DNA from 2 places in the Alkalibacillus sp. S2W genome. Region 2 is predicted to be linked to the other one. Evidence: predicted binding sites of a transcription regulator. Region 2 holds the regulator's gene; the other holds the start of a gene.
What was found. Region 2 encodes CtsR, which represses protease genes until heat stress. Its sites were predicted from a motif close to ATGGTCAATAAAGGTCAAACA; they were not measured.
Positions count from the first base shown of each region.

Region 1: clpP (ATP-dependent Clp endopeptidase proteolytic subunit ClpP) is a predicted target of CtsR. The motif match lies at 9,624-9,644, and genes of this name have one in related genera.

Region 1 is NZ_CP177234.1:2,171,432-2,182,279, reverse strand. It holds gene ACKXGF_RS11510 (tetratricopeptide repeat protein) at 1-553, shown strand, start outside; gene trxB (thioredoxin-disulfide reductase) at 662-1,615, shown strand; gene rapZ (RNase adapter RapZ) at 2,175-3,062, shown strand; gene ACKXGF_RS11495 (gluconeogenesis factor YvcK family protein) at 3,059-4,015, shown strand; gene whiA (DNA-binding protein WhiA) at 4,052-4,999, shown strand; gene ACKXGF_RS11485 (HPr family phosphocarrier protein) at 5,096-5,353, shown strand; gene ACKXGF_RS11480 (vWA domain-containing protein) at 5,392-7,293, opposite strand; gene ACKXGF_RS11475 (AAA family ATPase) at 7,303-8,175, opposite strand; gene clpP (ATP-dependent Clp endopeptidase proteolytic subunit ClpP) at 8,992-9,570, opposite strand; tRNA gene ACKXGF_RS11465 (tRNA-Arg) at 9,778-9,849, shown strand; gene ACKXGF_RS11460 (YkvA family protein) at 10,823-10,848, opposite strand, start outside.
Region 2 is NZ_CP177234.1:97,384-108,231, forward strand. It holds rRNA gene ACKXGF_RS00555 (16S ribosomal RNA) at 1-1,134, shown strand, start outside; rRNA gene ACKXGF_RS00560 (23S ribosomal RNA) at 1,308-4,237, shown strand; rRNA gene rrf (5S ribosomal RNA) at 4,330-4,445, shown strand; gene ACKXGF_RS00570 (MgtC/SapB family protein) at 4,618-5,292, shown strand; gene ACKXGF_RS00575 (CtsR family transcriptional regulator) at 5,489-5,953, shown strand; gene ACKXGF_RS00580 (UvrB/UvrC motif-containing protein) at 5,968-6,507, shown strand; gene ACKXGF_RS00585 (protein arginine kinase) at 6,507-7,574, shown strand; gene clpC (ATP-dependent protease ATP-binding subunit ClpC) at 7,594-10,056, shown strand; gene radA (DNA repair protein RadA) at 10,142-10,848, shown strand, end outside.

The sequences.
Region 1 (10,848 bases), 700 kb from region 2:
AGATGAGTTTATGCTATATCAAGAAACGGCATTTTACCATCTTGAACATGAAGAGTGGGACGATGCCTTAACAGTATTAGAAGAACTAACTGATCGTTATCCAGAATATTTACCGGCAAAGCATGAGTATGCCTACGCATTGTTTCAGCAAGGTCAAACGGATGAGGCGATTCAATATGAAGAAAAATGGTTAGAACAAGACCCTAATTCATTGAGCAGTCGCATGAATCTGATGTATTTTTATGATCAAATCGGTCGAACAGATCTTAGTGAAGCCTTTTTAGATGAGCTTAAAAAAGTGTATCCGACCTATTTTGAAAAACAATTAAAATTAGCAATCGTGATGGCTCAAGTCAATGATCACGCCGAAGCAATCAAACGTTTCCGGAAACTTAAATCAGATCAGGTCTCGAATTATTTAAGTTATTATTTATGGTTCGGTTATAGCTTGCGTGCCTATTACGATGATGAAAAGGCTTCGACCATATGGCAAGAAGCAAAGGAACAGCATCCGACGATTGAACGTTTATTACAAGCACATGGTTGGGAATAGATAACTGAAATAAAAAATACCCCCCTGAGCACATTTATTGTCGCGAGTCGGGGGAGTATAATATGATAAGAGTAGTTAAAGTTAGAGGGTTTTAAAGGAGTTGACAGTATGAGTGAAGAAAAAATTTATGACGTAATTATCGCTGGCGCAGGGCCAGCTGGAATGACAGCAGCTGTATACACTTCGCGCGCGAATTTAGATACATTAATGTTAGAACGCGGTATGCCTGGTGGTCAAATGGCTAATACAGAAGATGTGGAAAATTTCCCTGGATTTGAGCACATTATAGGTCCGGATTTGTCGACCAAAATGTTCGAACACTCGAAGAAATTTGGCGCTGAATATGCATACGGTGATATTAAACAAATTATTGATGGTAAAGAATACAAAACAGTTATAGCTGGGAAAAAAGAATATAAAGCACGTGCAGTGATTTTAGCAACTGGAGCGCAATATAAGACGATTGACGTACCAGGTGAAGCGGAGTATTCTGGCCGTGGTGTTTCATATTGTGCTGTGTGTGATGGTGCATTCTTTAAAGAAAAAGAACTATTCGTAATTGGTGGAGGCGATTCTGCCGTTGAAGAAGGCATTTATCTAACACGCTTTGCGGATAAAGTAACAATCGTGCACCGTCGTGATGAGCTACGTGCTCAGAAAATTCTGCAAGATCGTGCTTTCGACAACGAAAAAATTAATTTCTACTGGAATACAGAACTAAAAGAAATTAAAGAAGCGGATGGCAAAGTCGGAAGTGCTGTGCTTTACGACAACGTCACAGGAGAAGAACGTGAAGAAGACATTGACGGCGTGTTCATTTACATCGGCATGTTACCGTTAAACTATGCTTTCACAGAATTAGGAATCACGAACGATGAAGGCTGGGTGCAGACTGATGAAAAAATGCAAACGTCGATTCCAGGGATCTTCGCAGCAGGTGATATTCGTGATACTCATTTACGTCAAATCGTTACAGCAACAGGTGATGGAAGTATCGCTGCACAAGCGGCACAACACTATATCGAAGACTTAATGGAAGAATTACAAGCCGCTCAATCTTAATCGTAATCGTAATCGGTTTTTAATGCCGTTGTAACACGGGTGCAATATTGGGGTGTTATAATGAAATTAATAATTGACCCCCTTTATTCTATAGAGCTTCTATTAGCACAGGTAGATTCGCCTTTCATCTACCTGTGTTTTTTCTGTTTTATAGACTTTTTTAAAGTTTAGTGTAGAATTTCATAAATAGCGATTAGTTGTTGAATTGTGAGGAGCGATGTTGGCGACATTGCCGTCACGGGAACAGCATGCGCTACGAAAACCCACTGTGATGATACAGTGATACAGCGAAATTTCCAATTATACAGCGAAAACATTGCTTCATACAGCGAAAGTTCTCAAATATACAGCGAAATTTCCAATTATACAGCGAAGTCATCTCATGATACAGCGAAATCCCTCAACCATACAGCGAAACTAAAGCGTCAGCCGAAAGCGGATCACAATATCAACAACGGACTTTTGAAGAAGCATTTTATAAGAAATTTTGCAGTGAATAGTCAGGAACGCTTCTACCGTGTATAATTGAAATTAAATATATAAGTGAGGGGTGACGTCATTGGAACCAAAACCTCAAAAAGTTGAATTAGTCATCATTACTGGTATGTCAGGCGCAGGAAAGACAGTCGCCATTCAAAGCCTAGAAGACTTAGGTTATTTTTGTGTCGACAACTTACCACCTGCTTTATTACCTAAATTCATTGAACTCATGAAAGATAATAAAGAAAATAAACGTCTAGCCGTTGTGATGGACTTACGTGGACGCGAATTTTTCGATTCTTTATATGACACATTAAACGATTTCACTAGTGACGAGGTGATCTCTGAGCATATCGTATTCTTAGATGCTGATAAAGAAACATTAGTTCAGCGTTATAAAGAATCAAGACGCTCGCATCCATTAGCACCAGATGGCTTACCACTAGCAGGTATTAACCAAGAACGCGCAATCTTAGATGAGTTAAAAGGGCGCGCACAAACAATAATTAATACATCTGAATTATCAGCACGTGAATTACGCGAGCAAATTATTAATCAGTTTAAAGAGCGGAAACAACACGTATTCTCCGTTCAACTCGTCTCATTTGGATACAAACACGGGGTTCCAATCGATGCCGATCTCATATTTGATGTGCGTTTCTTGCCGAACCCACACTATGTCGAGTCGATGCGTGATTTAACCGGGCAAAACCAAGAAGTGTCTTCTTATGTTTTGAAATGGAAAGACACACGCAAGTTTTTACGTAAATTACAGGATTTATTATCGTTTATGTTGCCACACTATGAACGTGAAGGAAAAAGCCAATTGGTCATTGGCATTGGCTGTACGGGAGGCCAACATCGATCTGTAGCAATCGCCGAAAAAATCGCTGATATGATTGGCAAAGATTATCAAGCCCATGTCTACCACCGCGATATTAAGAAAGGACATGAAGTTTCCTCATGACAGATGTTAATGGACCAAAAGTAGTCGTAATCGGTGGTGGGACAGGATTACCTGTCTTATTACGTGGTTTACGGAAATTCCCGGTTAACTTATCAGCAATTGTGACAGTATCAGATGATGGTGGTAGTACTGGACGATTGCGTGAAGATTTAAGCATGCCGGCACCAGGCGATATTCGTAAAGTGATTGCTTCGATGTCAGATGTTGAGCCGACGTTACTCAGTTTGTTTCAACATCGGTTTGAAGACGGAAATGGACTATCGGGTCACGCACTTGGTAATTTAATATTGGCAGGTATGACATCAATTACAGGTGATTTCTACCAAGGAATTAAAGAAATTTCCCGTGTGTTTAATGTCAAAGGTCGAATTTATCCGATTGCTAATGAAAATATGTATTTAAAAGCAGAATTCGAAGATGGCACAGTGGTTAGAGGCGAGTCGAAAATTCCTGAAGTTAATAAACCAATTAAGCGAGTGTTTTTTGATCCTCCTCATGTGCAACCATTGCCCGAAGCTGTTAGGGCGATTAAACAAGCAGAATTAATTGTCATAGCACCGGGAAGTTTGTATACGAGTATCGTACCTAACCTTATTTCCTGGGAAATAAAAGACGCATTACGTCAAACGAACGCAGAAACCGTATATGTCTGTAATGTTATGACGCAGGAAGGCGAGACAGCTGACTACACAGCGTCTGATCATATAGAAGCCTTGCATCGACATGTCGACAATCCATTTGTCGATTCAATTGTGATGCATGGTGAACAGATCGAACAGACAATCAAGTACGAATACGAAAAAGAACATGCTGAACCTGTTATTTGTGACCGAGATGAACTAGAAAAGATGGGCGTTCGCGTCATCCAAGGAGATATTGCTGACTTACATAGTGACGGGACATTAAAACACCATGAGCATAAAATCGCAAATTTACTCTACGAATTGTTATAATGGATTCTAGAGTTAAAGAAGTGAAGGGGAATCGCTATGTCATTTGCATCAGAAACGAAAAAAGAACTGACAAGCATCGAGACGGACCAATGTTGTAAGCAGTCGGAATTATCAGCCTTGGTTCGTATGAATGGATCATTATCCTTTTCCAATCGAAAATATATATTAGACGTCCAAACGGAAAATGCCGCTATTGCTCGTCGCATTTATACATTGATTAAGCATGTTTATGATTATCCAGTCGAGCTCTTAGTCCGTAAAAAGATGCGTTTAAAGAAAAATAATATTTACATCGTTCGACTTGTCGAGGGTGTTGAACACGTGTTGAAAGATTTAGGTATTATGGATGGACCGTTTTCGTTCAACCGCAGCATTCCAGATAATTATTTACAGCGCGAGTGTTGTAAAAAGTCTTATTTACGTGGAGCATTTTTAGCAGGCGGTTCTGTTAATAATCCTGAAACGTCATCTTATCATTTAGAAATTTTTACATTGTATCAAGAACATAATGATGCACTGGTCGAATTGATGAATGATTTTGATTTACATGCAAAAACACATGAACGTAAAAAAGGATATATTAATTATCTAAAAGAGGCTGAGAAAATTACCGAATTTTTAATACTAATCGGCGCTCACCAGGCTCTGCTGAAATTCGAAGATGTTCGCATTATGCGGGATATGAGAAATTCAGTGAATCGCTTAGTCAATTGTGAAACAGCTAACTTAAACAAAACGATCGGCGCTTCGTTTCGCCAAGTTGAGAACATTCGCTATATCGATGAAGTCGTCGGCATTGATTCACTGCCCGATAAACTTCGCGAAGCGGCTGAACTTAGAATGCAGCATCAGGAAGTGTCATTAAAAGAATTAGTGGACTTAGCGGAATCGAGTACGATCAGTAAATCAGGCCTTAATCATCGCTTCAAAAAAATTGATGACTACGCTGAAAAACTGCGTAAAGGTGACCTTCTCGAGAAATAAACAAACTATTCTAAAATTTGTAGTTGTGGTATAATATCGGGTAATAATCTATAAAAAACGATGAAGAAATTATGGGATATAGAGAGGAGAATTGCTTTGGCTGAACAGAACGTTGTCGTTCAATTAGAATCAGGATTACAAGCAAGGCCAGCTGCTAAATTTGTGCAAGAAGCGAATCGATTTTCCGCTGATGTCTTTTTAGAAAAAGGCGAAAAACAAGTGAACGCCAAAAGTATTATGGGGGTCATGAGTCTTGCGATTGGTTCAGGAGAAGAAGTGACCTTAAAAGCTGACGGTGTTGATGAAGAAACCGCTCTCAGTACACTGGCATCCTTAATGGAATCAACTGAATAAACTAAAGACCACAGCGCGGAAGCTGTGGTCTTTTTATATTAGATCGACTTTAATAACAGCCGCTTCAATATGCCCGAAAACGAACCAGGTAATTCGCTTAAATCAGGTATAAGCATATGTTCACGTCCGTAAATGTTACGCATGAGCATCGCTTCGTGTTCGGCAATCTCACCGTCACCTAGAAAGACACCAACAACTTCTATGCCTTTCTTCCGCGCCTCGATCACCGCTTCATTCGTGTCAATAATGCCGTTTTCACTATAATTAAACGCAGAAGGCTCACCATCTGAAAATACGAGCAAAAATTGGTCTTTTTCCGTGCGTTCTAATAACTCTTCTGTCGCAACACGAATCGTGAAGCCGTCACGATTATCTTCTTCAGCATCAAGCTGCAATAGCTCTGGACCAACATTAGTTTGCAACGCGTTGTCGAATGTCATCACACGATGAAAATAGTTCGGTTGTTCATTCTCCTTCGTCGCAAAACCATCTTCCCAGAACCCAATCACATTGTGAGGAATCTTCAACTCTTTTAAGACTTCATGGAATAAAATTGCCGCTGTCTTCGTTTCTTCCATTTTATTAAACATTGAGGCCGAGCAATCAATGAGCAATGTAAATACAGCATCAATTTCATCGCTTTCTAAATCATTTTTATAAAAGACACGCGATTCGTTTTCGATTGAAAGCGGCAGCAATTGTTTTTTATCAAGACGCCCCGTTAATAAATGCGATCGTTCGGCATTTTGTTTCTGATCTAATGCTTTAAAGATCGTTTGGGATAGTTGGCGACGAAGTGGATCGATTGTCCGCAATAAATCACGATAGGCATCATCGTCAGCTTCACTCGGTTTTTCAGGATAACGATCATAGACAACGGCGTTCGCATTTTCTTTCCCGTAATTTTGTTCGTCACCCGCTTCTTGCTCACTTTTCTTCTCGTCTAAATCTTCAAGATGCTCATACTCGCTCTGATCCGTCTGCGCAGACATCCCTTGAACGCTTGCCATCGCCTGATCGCCTTCTTCAGTTTGATGAGCACCATCACCAATCATCGTCGTCTTCGTTCCTTGATCCAATTCAAATTGCATAAACGTTTGATTCTCATCGTCATTTTCATTCTCTTGATGCCATGTTTGAAATCGTTCATTGATGACATCGTCGCTCGACGTGTCATCCTCATCGTCATTATTCAGTGGATCGACACGCTTCAATTCCTCAATGACACGTTCTTCTTGGAGTTCGGATTGATGTTGAATCGGGTAAACGAAATAACGATTGATCATGTCACTATAGTCTTCTTCAAGCGCCTCTTGGATTTCCAAAACAATGCGCACGACATTACGCGTTGATTTTGATTCATAGACACGTTGGAGAAGAGGTTTAATTCCTTGTAATGTCCGATTCTGCGTCGACTTGCTTGATTTAAAGGTTTCAAAAGGTGATTCAGATGTTAAGGTTAGATAAATAAGACAAAATAGCTCATCCGTAAAATAGCTACGTGTTATGGCTGTTTGTCGTTGCGTTTCAAAATAGTGATGATACGCCTTCCTCCTCATATCAAACCATGATTTCGTACCAGGCCGACGCCTACGAATTAACCGTTCTAAGCGAATGTCTTCAAGCAACGTAAATAATTGCTCGATAAAATAGGGCATATGACTGCGATTCGTTTCTTTTTTTAGACGCAAAAATTCAGATACAGATGTCTCGTGCAATGTTCCTAAGACACGTAACAAGATATCCGTTTTATAACCCGTCTGTTGCACGTTAAACCGATGATCCCAAAAATGACTCGCCGTAATCTGCCGGTCGTCAATATGAACTGTTGCCCCAAAATGATAGTCAAATTCTAAATCCGCTTCTTTGGCTAAAACATTCACAAAGTCACGCAAAGTCGCCAATTGTTGTGTATCAACCACTTTATCATTAAATTTCACCGAACCACCTCATTCAAACAACGTATCCGCTAAGTTACGGACATTTTCCTTCTCACGGTCATCTTCCAATTTATCCACGATCGCCCGTTGGATCGCACGTTTAGCTGGAATCATATGAGCTAAATCACACGCATCAATCAGCGCACGAATACTCGCAGCATCCTCAGCAATCTTACCTTGCTCAGCCGCTTCAATTAAATCAGCCGACAATTGGACGAACGCATTAATTTTTTCTTTATCTGATAAGTTCGTTTCTGATTGAATCAACGATTTTAACTGATCGCCACCAATATAGGAAATATCAAACACGATAAAACGGTTTTTCAGCGCTTCATTTAGTCGAGTCGTGCCGATATACCCCTCATTAATCGCAGCAATGACATTAAATCCTTCTTGCGCTTGAATCCGATTATTGGTTAAAGGATTAGTTACGGTACGGCGGTAGTCCAGTGCCCCATTGATTAGCGGCAAAGTTTCTGGTTTCGCCATATTAATCTCATCTATATAAAGAAGATGCCCATTTTCCATAGCTTGAACAAGCGGTCCAGGCACAAAGTCGATTTGTTGTTTGCCGTCTTCATCATAATTAATCGTCTTAAACCCTAAAAAACTTTCCGCATCCAAATCAACGGAACAATTCACACTAAACATCGGCTGCTTCAAGTAATTGGCTAACGTTTCAGCTAGCTTCGTCTTACCCGAACCAGTTGGCCCTTTAAGCAACACATTTTTTCCTTGCATTAACGCCACGAGCGCATCCGTTAAAATCGTTTGATCATAAGGTAGATAACTCGCTTCTGTTTTTAAGTAATCAAACTCACTTGGATTGGGTTGCTTTGCTTGTAATTTAGCTTCTATTTCATTCGGTAATTCGATCGTCATCTCAGTCACTCCTTGTCTCACTGCCTTAATCGTATCATGTTAAGCGTTAAGATGAAATTGCAAGGGAGTTTACAGTTGAATGAAGGGGGAGGTGAACTGGATCCTTAATAGCATACCAAATCGCACATCAATTAGCCTACTGACTATAGCTATTGTTAGTAGGCTAATTGCGATGTTGATTTTTATAAACTAAGAAGATAATTGTTATTTTATGTTAATATAAAAATACAGTTTGTGAATAATCATACTTAACGTGCTGATGACACAGGATTATTGAATAACAGAGAGATAAAATATTCTCTGGGGGGGATTATTTGAAGAGTTTAATTGAATTCAGTTTGAGTCTTATTTTAATTATAGGTTGGTTGATATTAATAGTAGGAATTATTGGCCTTATAGCTTCGTTAATTGCAAAAGGGATGTATATAATAATTCCTTTTTCGGCAATTGTAATTGGTTTACTATGTATATGGATATACAAAAAAAGCAGATCGGCTATTCAACAAACGTGATAATAATTTTTATAATGACAGCGACGATGAAAATGAGTTTGATAAATTAGTGGATGAAATTAACAAGAAGGAAAAAGAATAATTCCATTTTTGCTATAGAGCTAAGGTGTGGCTTTAATTGAACAAAGCTATATAATAAAACAAACGCTTGGGCATAAAAATGCTCAAGCGTTTGTTGGTTGCTACTTATACAGTTATTTTAGGTGCTAATTGTAGTATTTTTAGTGTGATAGTTACAAGGACTTTTCTCAATTCATCCGCAATAAAAAACGCCCGCAATTAGCGGGCGCTCCTAAATATCTGCTTATTTTTCCATCACTTCGTCGATCAAGCCATATTCTTTCGCTTCATTTGCTGACATGAAGTTGTCACGATCAGTGTCACGTTCAACTACTTCGTACGGCTGACCTGTACGTTCAGATAGGATTTGGTTCAGTTTCTCGCGCATTTCAACAATACGCTTAGCATGAATTTGGATGTCAGAAGCCTGACCTTGCGTACCACCTAATGGTTGGTGAATCATTACTTCACTGTTTGGTAGGCCATAACGCTTACCATCTGCACCTGCAGCTAGTAAGAATGCACCCATTGATGCTGCCATACCAACACAGATTGTTGATACATCTGGCTTAATGAATTGCATTGTGTCATAAATCGCCATACCAGCTGTGATTGAACCACCTGGTGAGTTGATGTATAGGGAAATATCTTTGTCAGGATCTTCAGCTGCTAAGAATAACATCTGTGCAACAACTGAGTTTGAAATGTTGTCGTCAACTGGTCCACCTAACATAATGATGCGGTCTTTTAATAGACGCGAATAAATATCATAAGCACGTTCCCCACGGTTTGTTGATTCAATGACTGTAGGAATTAAATTCATATCGTGTCACTCCTTAATTACATGTTTTTATGTTATATGTTTATCATACCTGTTTGGTCAAGAAAGGTCAAACGAAAAACTCAATCCTTTTGACCATTATCCATCTTCCCAATTTGACGACCGATTAAACGTTGATCGATCAAATAACAAAGACATCTTGCAAAAGAAACCAGAACGAATTATAATGACTAATGCAGTTCTTTTTTAGCCCTCGTGGTGTAACGGATAACACACAAGATTCCGGTTCTTGCGATAGGGGTTCGATTCCCTTCGAGGGCATATTGAGTATTATATTGTATGAGATTGAATGTGGCTGAACCTTACTTAAACCGTTGGTGCGATAAGGTTCAGCCAATTTATTTTTAATAGACCAATTGTAATATTAAGTGCAACACCTAAAAAAGCAGCTTATAACAGTTTCGTGTAAAATGTAGATAATCACATCAAACATATAAACGGAGGTCCTGTTATGAGCTACCAATATCTTCCCACATTTGAGTGGAAAAGGATAAAATGATGTTAGACAAGAATTAGTTTTGAGCCATATTGGAAAGTAAATAAATCGAGCAGTATCAACGATTTCACGAGAAGTTAAACACAATGCCATCGGTGATACGTATTACGCTGAACAAGCACAAGACCACTAAAAAAGTGTCGTTTAAATTGTTGTCGATCGGTTAAATGGTCACAAAACCTTGCCGACCGCATTCATGCTAAACTTGGTCGACTGAACAAATCGTTCACGGTGAATAAAAGGCGACATCAGTTTCAAAACCATCTATCGTTGGTTGTATCAAGGGTGGTTATATAACGCCACATTACCAATGCTTCGTCAAAAAGACAAAAAACCCCGCGAAACAAGAGGACGATTTAATGTCGGAACATCCATTAAACATCGCCCTAAAGAAGTCCGAAAACGAGAAACATTTGGTCATCGGGAACTCGATAGTTTTGTTTGTATCCGAGGTCACAGTAAAGGTTGCCTAGCTACCTCTGTCGAACGAAAGGCAAGATGCTATACGGCAATTACAACACCTAATCGGTCCGCGGACTTCATGGAATGCGCCATTCATCAGCTTTATAGCCAATGCGTAGTTAAATTTGTTCTTCTTGTTCAGGTGTCCCGTTGTTTTTTCTTCAAAGGACCCGCTATCACGGTGCTTCTTGATCCACCGATCGAGAATAGAAGGCGTTAATTCTTATTCTTTAATTATTTCAGTTTAATATTTACAGATATGTTGAAATTATAAACTTATTCTACAGACTTATTAGAGTTAC
Region 2 (10,848 bases):
CGATGAAGGTCTTCGGATCGTAAAGCTCTGTTGTGAGGGAAGAACAAGTGCCGTTCGAATAGGGCGGCACCTTGACGGTACCTCACCAGAAAGCCCCGGCTAACTACGTGCCAGCAGCCGCGGTAATACGTAGGGGGCAAGCGTTGTCCGGAATTATTGGGCGTAAAGCGCGCGCAGGCGGTTCCTTAAGTCTGATGTGAAAGGCCACAGCTCAACTGTGGAGGGCCATTGGAAACTGGGGAACTTGAGGACAGAAGAGGAGAGCGGAATTCCACGTGTAGCGGTGAAATGCGTAGATATGTGGAGGAACACCAGTGGCGAAGGCGGCTCTCTGGTCTGTAACTGACGCTGAGGCGCGAAAGCATGGGTAGCGAACAGGATTAGATACCCTGGTAGTCCATGCCGTAAACGTTGAGTGCTAGGTGTTAGGGGGTCCAACCCTTAGTGCTGCAGTTAACGCAATAAGCACTCCGCCTGGGGAGTACGGCCGCAAGGCTGAAACTCAAAGGAATTGACGGGGGCCTGCACAAGCGGTGGAGCATGTGGTTTAATTCGACGCAACGCGAAGAACCTTACCAGGTCTTGACATCTTCGGACAACCCAAGAGATTGGGTCTTCCCTTCGGGGACCGAATGACAGGTGGTGCATGGTTGTCGTCAGCTCGTGTCGTGAGATGTTGGGTTAAGTCCCGTAACGAGCGCAACCCCTGATCTTAGTTGCCAGCATTCAGTTGGGCACTCTAGGATGACTGCCGGTGACAAACCGGAGGAAGGCGGGGATGACGTCAAATCATCATGCCCCTTATGACCTGGGCTACACACGTGCTACAATGGATGGTACAAAGGGAAGCCAAACCGCGAGGTCGAGCTAATCCCATAAAGCCATTCTCAGTTCGGATTGTAGGCTGCAACTCGCCTGCATGAAGCCGGAATCGCTAGTAATCGCGGATCAGAATGCCGCGGTGAATACGTTCCCAGGCCTTGTACACACCGCCCGTCACACCACGAGAGTTGGCAACACCCGAAGTCGGTGGGGTAACCTTCACGGAGCCAGCCGCCGAAGGTGGGGCCAATGATTGGGGTGAAGTCGTAACAAGGTAGCCGTATCGGAAGGTGCGGCTGGATCACCTCCTTTCTAAGGAATATAGGAGGCGACAGTGCTATTTTGTTTAGTTTTGAAGGATCGATGATCCTTTGAAAAGTACCTTGAAAACTAGATAAGATGAGATACCAAAGCATCGAAAAGCAAGTAAAGACACAAGCGTCTTTTCACGCATAACTTGATGGTTCGCCATGGAGTTAAGAGTTAGTTAAGTGAACAAGGGCGCACGGTGGATGCCTTGGCACTAGGAGTCGAAGAAGGACGGGACAAACACCGATATGCCTCGGCGAGCAGTAAGTAAGCGTCGACCCGGGGATGTCCGAATGGGGAAACCCACGACCCGTAATGGGGTCGTATCCATGGCTGAATACATAGGTCATGGAAGACAACTCAGGGAACTGAAACATCTCAGTACCTGAAGGAAGAGAAAGCAACCGCGATTTCCTGAGTAGCGGCGAGCGAAACGGAAACAGCCCAAACCAAGGCGCATGCGTCTTGGGGTTGTAGGACACGCCAAACGGAGTGATCAAGATACACGGTAGATGAAGCAACCTGGAACGGTTCGCCAGAGACGGTAAAAGCCCGGTAATCGAAACGGTGTATCCTCCGGCGTGGATCCTGAGTACGACGGAACACGTGTTATTCCGTCGGAATCCGGGAGGACCATCTCCCAAGGCTAAATACTCCCTAGTGACCGATAGTGAACCAGTACCGTGAGGGAAAGGTGAAAAGCACCCCGGAAGGGGAGTGAAATAGAACCTGAAACCGTGTGCCTACAAGTAGTCGAAGCCCGTTAATGGGTGACGGCGTGCCTTTTGTAGAATGAACCGGCGAGTTACGAGGACGAGCAAGGTTAAAGAGCAGATCTGGAGCCGCAGCGAAAGCGAGTCTGAACAGGGCGCATTAGTTCGTCATCGTAGACCCGAAACTGTGTGATCTACCCATGTCCAGGGTGAAGGTCAGGTAACACTGACTGGAGGCCCGAACCCACGTATGTTGAAAAATGCGGGGATGAGGTGTGGGTAGCGGTGAAATGCCAATCGAACACAGAGATAGCTGGTTCTCTCCGAAATAGCTTTAGGGCTAGCCTCAACGTAGCGAGTCTTGGAGGTAGAGCACTGATTGGACTAGGGGCCCCTATCGGGTTACCGAATTCAGTCAAACTCCGAATGCCAATGACTTACCGTTGGGAGTCAGACTATGGGTGATAAGGTTCATAGTCGAAAGGGAAACAGCCCAGACCGCCAGCTAAGGTCCCTAAGTATGTGTTAAGTGGGAAAGGATGTGACGTTGCTCAGACAACCAGGATGTTAGCTTAGAAGCAGCTATCATTTAAAGAGTGCGTAATAGCTCACTGGTCGAGTGACGTTGCGCCGAAAATTTACCGGGGCTAAACACATCACCGAAGCTGCGGATTGTCCGCAGGACAATGGTAGGAGAGCGTTCTAAGGGCTTAGAAGTCAGACCGTGAGGACTGGTGGAGCGCTTAGAAGTGAGAATGCCGGTATGAGTAGCGAAAAAGAAGTGAGAATCTTCTTCACCGTAAGCCTAAGGTTTCCTGAGGAAGGCTCGTCCGCTCAGGGTAAGTCGGGACCTAAGCCGAGGCCGAAAGGCGTAGGCGATGGCCAACAGGTTGAAATTCCTGTACCACCTCCTTTCCGTTCGAACGACGGGGAGACGCAGGAGGATAAGGGAAGCGTGCCACCGGATGTGCACGCCCAAGCAGAGAGTGTGATGGATAGGCAAATCCGTCCATCGGACGCATGATCTGTGATGGGGAGGGAACATAAGTACCGAAGTCCCGGATTTCACACTGCCTAGAAAAGCCTCTAGTGAGGAAAGAGGTGCCCGTACCGCAAACCGACACAGGTAGGCGAGGAGAGTATCCTAAGGTGATCGGGAGAACTCTCGTTAAGGAACTCGGCAAAATGACCCCGTAACCTCGGGAGAAGGGGTGCTCATCTAGGCTACGGCCTAGGGAGCCGCAGTGAAAAGGCCCAAGCGACTGTTTATCAAAAACACAGGTCTCTGCGAAGCCGTAAGGCGAAGTATAGGGGCTGACACCTGCCCGGTGCTGGAAGGTTAAGGGGATGCGTTCGTCCTTCGGGACAAAGCGTTGAACCGAAGCCCCAGTAAACGGCGGCCGTAACTATAACGGTCCTAAGGTAGCGAAATTCCTTGTCGGGTAAGTTCCGACCCGCACGAAAGGTGCAACGACTTGGGCACTGTCTCAACGAGAGACCCGGTGAAATTATACTATGCGTGAAAATGCGCATTACCCGCGACAAGACGGAAAGACCCCGTGGAGCTTTACTGTAGCCTGATATTGAATGTTGGTACAGCTTGTACAGGATAGGTGGGAGCCTAAGATGCCGGAGCGCAAGCTTCGGCGGAGGCGTCGGTGGGATACCACCCTGGCTGTACGGACATTCTAACCCCGAGCCGTGATCCGGTTCGGAGACAGTGTCAGGTGGGCAGTTTGACTGGGGCGGTCGCCTCCCAAAGAGTAACGGAGGCGCCCAAAGGTTCCCTCAGAATGGTTGGAAATCATTCGCAGAGTGTAAAGGCAGAAGGGAGCTTGACTGCGAGACTTACAAGTCGAGCAGGGACGAAAGTCGGGCTTAGTGATCCGGCGGTTCCGCATGGAAGGGCCGTCGCTCAACGGATAAAAGCTACCCCGGGGATAACAGGCTTATCTCCCCCAAGAGTCCACATCGACGGGGAGGTTTGGCACCTCGATGTCGGCTCATCGCATCCTGGGGCTGTAGTCGGTCCCAAGGGTTGGGCTGTTCGCCCATTAAAGCGGTACGCGAGCTGGGTTCAGAACGTCGTGAGACAGTTCGGTCCCTATCTGTCGTGGGCGTTGGAAATTTGAGAGGAGCTGTCCTTAGTACGAGAGGACCGGGATGGACACACCGCTGGTGTACCAGTTGTTCCACCAGGAGCACTGCTGGGTAGCTACGTGTGGTCGGGATAAGTGCTGAAAGCATCTAAGCATGAAGCCCCCCTCAAGATGAGATTTCCCATTGCCTCGAGCAAGTAAGATCCCTCAGAGACGATGAGGTTGATAGGTCCGAGGTGGAAGCGTGGTGACACGTGGAGCTGACGGATACTAATCGATCGAGGACTTAACTAACGGTTAAGACGCCTGGTCGACGTTGCGCGGTATCATCGATCTTATCTAGTTTTGAAGGTGCTTCACCTTCAATTGAATACAATCATATGAAGTCCGGTGGTTATGGCAGAGAGGTCACACCTGTTCCCATGCCGAACACAGTAGTTAAGCTCTCTAGCGCCGATGGTAGTTGGGGTTCTTCCCCTGCGAGAGTAGGACGCCGCCGGGCATATTGTTAAAGCTAAGAGATTTATTGTCTTCTTAGCTTTTTTTGTTTATGATGGAATAATAATTAAATAGTATTCATACATAAAAGGGGACTGGTGTAAAAGAGGAGTGTAATTGAAATGGATTTCATTCAATATATAAATGAACAATTCATTAATGAAAATTTTGATACCATGTTATATCGTGTATTACTTGCGACGGTATTATGTGGATTAATTGGTTTTGAGCGTGAACTTAAAAACCATCAAGCAGGTTTCCGTACTCATATATTAGTTGGTGTAGGTGCTTGTGTGATGATGTTACTATCAGTTTATGGGTTTGACCCTTATATTAACGATCATGATACAGTCCGTTTTGATCCAGCTCGTATTCCTTCTTATGTAATCAGTGGGATTGGCTTTTTAGGAGCAGGAACGATTCTTGTTCATGGTATGACGATTAGAGGTTTAACAACGGCTGCGTCTATTTGGACTGTTGCTGGACTGGGATTAGTTATTGGTGCAGGTATGTATGCTTTAGGAATCCTTGCAACATTAGTTGTATTATTAAGTTTAATTTTTCTTAACTCATTTGAGAAGCTATTTACGCGTCATAAGGATAAAAATCAACTGCATTTATTAATTAATCAAGAGGCTCATATTGGAGACATTCTTGATTTATTAGAAGAATTTCATTTACAGATCAAACGTATGGAAATTAAAAGTGATGAAATGGATCGTCGGAATGTCCATATTGAGCTAGAGAAACGTCAAGAATTTAACCGTCATGAATTATTAAATCAGTTAAGTAAATTGAATGATGTCACTTATATTTATAATAATGATGATTTGGATATAACCAATAAATAATAGTATTAGATAACGTGTGAACACTATTTTTGCCAGTGTTCACACGTTTTTTTATGCAAAAATAACTATTACAAAAGCAAGCAATCAAATCATTTGCAACATAGAAAAATATCAGTATAATGAAAGTATAGTCAAAGATAGTCAAAGTCAAACTTTGATCAATTATAAATGATTGAGGAGTAAGGAGGGAGCGACGGTGAGGAATATATCCGAAGTAATTGAAGCGTATTTAAAGCAAGTTATTCAGTCGAGTCAGAGTGATGTCGTTGAATTAAAGCGCAGTGAAATTGCTGACCGTTTTGAATGTGTCCCTTCTCAAATAAATTATGTGATTAATACGCGATTTACGCTTGAAAAAGGCTATTTGGTCGAAAGTAAGCGTGGCGGTGGTGGCTACATTCGCATTATTCGCTTACAACCGAAATCGAATGAAGCTTTAATACAAGAGATGGATTTAGCATCGAATCAACCTTTAACTCAACAAGCTTCATTTGATTTAGTTGAACGTCTTAAGGAAGAAAATTTGATAACAGAGCGTGAAAAACGTTTGATGGAGAAAGTTATGCATCGAGATATTCTGGATATACCATTACCAGATCGTGATATTATTCGTGCTAAGATTTTTAAAGAACTATTAACGACCATCAAAATGCACGGTTGATTGGAGGGGTTAAAATGTTATGTCAAAACTGTCAAGAGCGAGAAGCCTCTGTTCATTACACGCAAGTCGTTAATGGACAAAAGAAAGAAATGCATTTGTGTGAGCAATGTGCTCAAGGTGAGGGTTATATGGATTTTGCAAATGAAAACTTATCCCTTCACCACTTTCTAACGAATATGTTCCCATTTGATCAAACAAAAGACCAAACGGAACAACAGATGACCTCTGCACAATCGATTCAATGTGAAGGATGCGGCTTAACGTATCATGAGTTTCGACATCAAGGTAAATTCGGTTGTAGCCAATGCTATGAAGCTTTTTCGGATTATCTAGACCCGATATTTAAACGTGTTCATAGTGGCAATACAGAACATGTTGGTAAAATTCCGAAGAGACTAGGCGGTCATTTGCATAAACACCGGGAAATTAATCAACTCCAAGAACAGATGCAGCAAAAAATTAATGAAGAAGATTTCGAGGAAGCTGCGAATATTCGAGACCGTATCCGTCATTTAAAAGAGGAACTGCATGATGGTCATGGGGGTGAAGCGTAATGTCTTTACAAGATTTTATTAATGATGCCATCAGCCCATGGATGAATGATGAAGGTCGGGATTCGGATATTGTTTTAAGCACACGAATCCGTTTGGCCCGCAATTTGGAAGAAGTGCCTTTCCCGACAAGTGGAGATCAGTCGTCACAAGAGAAAGTACTCGAACATATTGAACAAGAGTTTAACAATCAATCTTATGAGGATTTTAAAAAGTTTCAGTTAGTGAAGATGGCTGATATAGAGCCGGTTGAAAAACGGGTTTTGGTTGAAAAACATTTGATGAGTCCTAATTTAGCTGAAAATACTCAAACAGGTGCGGTGCTAATTTCAGAAAATGAGCAGGCTTCAGTGATGATTAACGAAGAGGATCATTTAAGAATTCAACTCTATTATCCAGGCCTAGGCTTATCTGAAGCTTTACAACAAGCCCAGAAGTTAGATGATTGGTTTGAAGAACGAACAAGATATGCATTTAGTGAAGAAAAAGGCTATTTAACTAGTTGTCCAACTAATGTCGGCACAGGCTTGCGTGCATCGGTTATGATGCATTTGCCAGCGTTAACGATGACGAATCAAATGACTCGCTTGGCTCCAGAGATCAACAAGTTAGGGTTAGTCGTCCGTGGTATTTATGGAGAAGGCAGTGAAGCGCTCGGTGCGTTGTATCAAATATCCAATCAAATGACACTTGGTAAGTCAGAAGAGGATATTATTCAAGATTTACAGAGTGTTGTAAGCAAAGTGATTGAAAGTGAACGTCAATCTCGTGAATGGGTGATGCAACAATCGGGTATACAGTTAGAGGACCGGATATTTAGGTCTTACGGTGTGTTGGCACATAGCCGCATCATTGAATCGAAGGAAGCGGCCAAATGCTTATCAGATGTCCGATTAGGCATCGATTTAGGTTTAATCAAAAACATTTCAAAAACCATTTTGAATGAGTTAATGGTGCTAACGCAGCCGGGCTTTTTACAACACTACGCGAAGAAATCCCTACAACCAGCTGAACGTGATTGGTTTAGAGCGAACCTAATTCGTGAACGATTACAATTAGAGCAATATTAATTGAAGGAGGCAAACAGGTATGATGTTTGGACGATTTACAGAGAGAGCACAAAAAGTGTTAGCTTTATCTCAAGAAGAAGCTGTACGATTAGGTCATAATAATATTGGAACAGAACATATATTACTCGGCTTAGTGAAAGAGGGCGAAGGTATTGCAGCCAAGGCGCTTTCGTCATTAAACGTGACAGCCGAACAAATCCAACAGGAAGTTGAACAATTAATTGGTGTCGGTCAAAGTGAACAACAAACGATTCATTACACACCACGCGCGAAAAAAGTCATTGAATTATCAATGGATGAAGCGCGTAAATTAAATCATTCATATGTCGGAACAGAGCATATCTTACTAGGCCTAATTCGTGAAGGCGAAGGTGTAGCTGCACGCGTCTTTAACAACTTAGGTGTTAGCCTAAACAAAGCACGCCAGCAAGTGTTACAGCTGTTAGGCAGTAATGAATCAACAGGTAATAATCGTCAACAGAAACAATCAAGTAATGCGAGTACACCAACACTTGATTCATTAGCAAGGGATTTAACAGCAGTGGCACAAGAAAGCAATATCGACCCTGTTATTGGTCGTGCTGAAGAAATTGAACGTGTCATTCAAGTGTTAAGCCGTCGCCGTAAGAACAACCCAGTTCTAATTGGTGAGCCTGGTGTTGGTAAAACAGCGATTGCTGAAGGTCTAGCACAACAAATTATTAATAATGAAGTACCAGAAATTTTACGTGATAAACGCGTGATGACACTTGATATGGGTACTGTTGTTGCAGGTACTAAATACCGCGGTGAATTCGAAGATCGTTTGAAAAAAGTCATGGAAGAAATTCGCCAAGCTAATAATGTCATTCTTTTCATTGACGAATTGCACACATTAATCGGTGCTGGTGGTGCTGAAGGTGCAATTGACGCTTCAAACATCTTGAAACCAGCTCTAGCACGCGGTGACTTACAATGTATTGGTGCCACAACATTAGACGAATATCGTAAATATATTGAAAAAGATGCCGCGTTAGAACGCCGTTTCCAACCGGTTCAAGTTGATGAACCGACACCGGAACAATCACAACAAATTCTTGAAGGATTACGTGACCGTTATGAAGCGCATCACCGTGTTACGATTTCACCTGAAGCGATCGAAAGTGCTGTTCGCCTATCAGACCGTTATATCACGGATCGTTTCTTACCAGATAAAGCGATTGACTTAATTGATGAAGCGGCATCACGTGTACGCTTAAGAAGTTATACTGCTCCACCTAACTTAAAAGAACTTGAACAGAAGTTAGATGAAGTGAAGAAAGAAAAAGATGCGGCTGTACAAAGCCAAGAATTTGAAAAGGCTGCTTCTCTACGTGATAAAGAGCAGAAATTAAAAGATGAACTAGAGAAAACAAAAGACGAGTGGAAAGAAAAGCAAGGTAAAGAAGATTCTGAAGTAACGCTTGAAGATATCGCTCAAGTTGTCTCTACTTGGACGGGAGTGCCTGTTTCTCGCTTAGCGAAGGATGATAAAGAACGCTTACTCAACCTAGAACAAACGCTTCATGATCGTGTTATCGGTCAAAATGAAGCTGTTGACGCTGTTGCTAAAGCAGTTCGTCGTGCTCGTGCAGGCTTGAAAGATCCGAAACGTCCAATTGGTTCATTTATCTTCTTAGGTCCAACAGGTGTTGGTAAGACAGAATTAGCGCGCGCATTAGCGTCTTCAATGTTCGGTGATGAAGATGCAATGATTCGTATGGATATGTCCGAATATATGGAAAAACACGCGACTTCTCGTCTAGTTGGTTCTCCTCCTGGCTATGTAGGCTATGAAGAAGGTGGCCAATTAACGGAAAAAGTACGCACCAAACCTTATTCCGTTATTCTATTAGACGAAATTGAAAAAGCGCACCCTGAGGTCTTTAACATCTTACTACAAGTCCTAGAAGATGGTCGTTTGACTGATGCGAAAGGTCGCGTTGTTGACTTCCGTAATACGGTCTTAATTATGACATCAAACGTGGGTGCTCAAGAATTACGTCGCCAGAAATACGTTGGTTTCAGTGTTGACGATAATCAACAAGATCATAAACAAATGAAATCGAAAGTGATGGACGAATTGAAGAAAGCATTCCGTCCAGAATTCTTAAACCGTATCGACGAAACGATTGTCTTCCATTCACTTGAAGAAGATCATATTAAAGAAATTGTTCAACTCATGGTTAAACAATTACAAAATCGTCTGTCTGAAAGTGAAATTAACTTCACTTTAACAGATGAAGCGATTAAGAAGATTACTGATGAGGGCATGGACTTAGAATATGGTGCTCGACCTTTACGTCGTTCACTTCAGAAGAATGTGGAAGACTTCTTATCAGAAGAACTTCTTCGTGGTACGATTCAAGCAGGGCAAGAAGTAGAAATTGACGTCAATGAAGACGGTGAATTCTATATTGCCTCGACGAAGGATCTTGAACCTGAAACAAATGAACAATCATAAGATTAACAGCCGGATTCATCGATAATCCGGCTGTTTTTTCTACTTTGTTATAATGTAAGCACCTACATAGGAAAGGGAGTAAATTATGGCTAAATCAAAAGTGATCTTTTTCTGTCAGGAATGTGGCTATGAATCACCGAAATGGATGGGGAAATGTCCAGCTTGTCATCAATGGAATACATTAGTTGAGGAAAAGGTGTCAAAAAACGCTGATCGTCATCAAGTAACAGGAGAATCCTCTAAACAACGAAAGAAACCTCAATCGATTAAAGAAGTATCTTCACAAGAAGAGGAACGTTTATCCACGCAAATGGAAGAGTTAAATCGTGTGTTGGGTGGTGGCATTGTACCTGGTTCGCTTGTTCTCATCGGAGGTGACCCCGGTATAGGTAAGTCGACATTATTACTTCAGCTATCATCTCAAGTGGCGAACAATCATATGAATGTGTTGTACATCTCTGGTGAAGAATCGGAAAAACAAACGAAACTACGATCTGACCGACTCGATGCGAATGAGGATCATTTATACATTATGGCGGAAACAAATTTAGAATATGTGATTGATGCCATTGATCAAATGAACCCATCATTTGTCGTCATCGATTCGATTCAGACGATCTTTAATGATGCGGTTACCTCAGCACCAGGCTCTGTTTCCCAAGTCCGTGAATGTACGAGTGCCTTGATGAAAGTGGCAAAGTCGAAAGGAATCTCGATTTTCATCGTGGGTCACGTGACAAAAGAAGGAGCGATTGCAGGGCCGCGCTTGTTAGAGCATATGGTTGATACGGT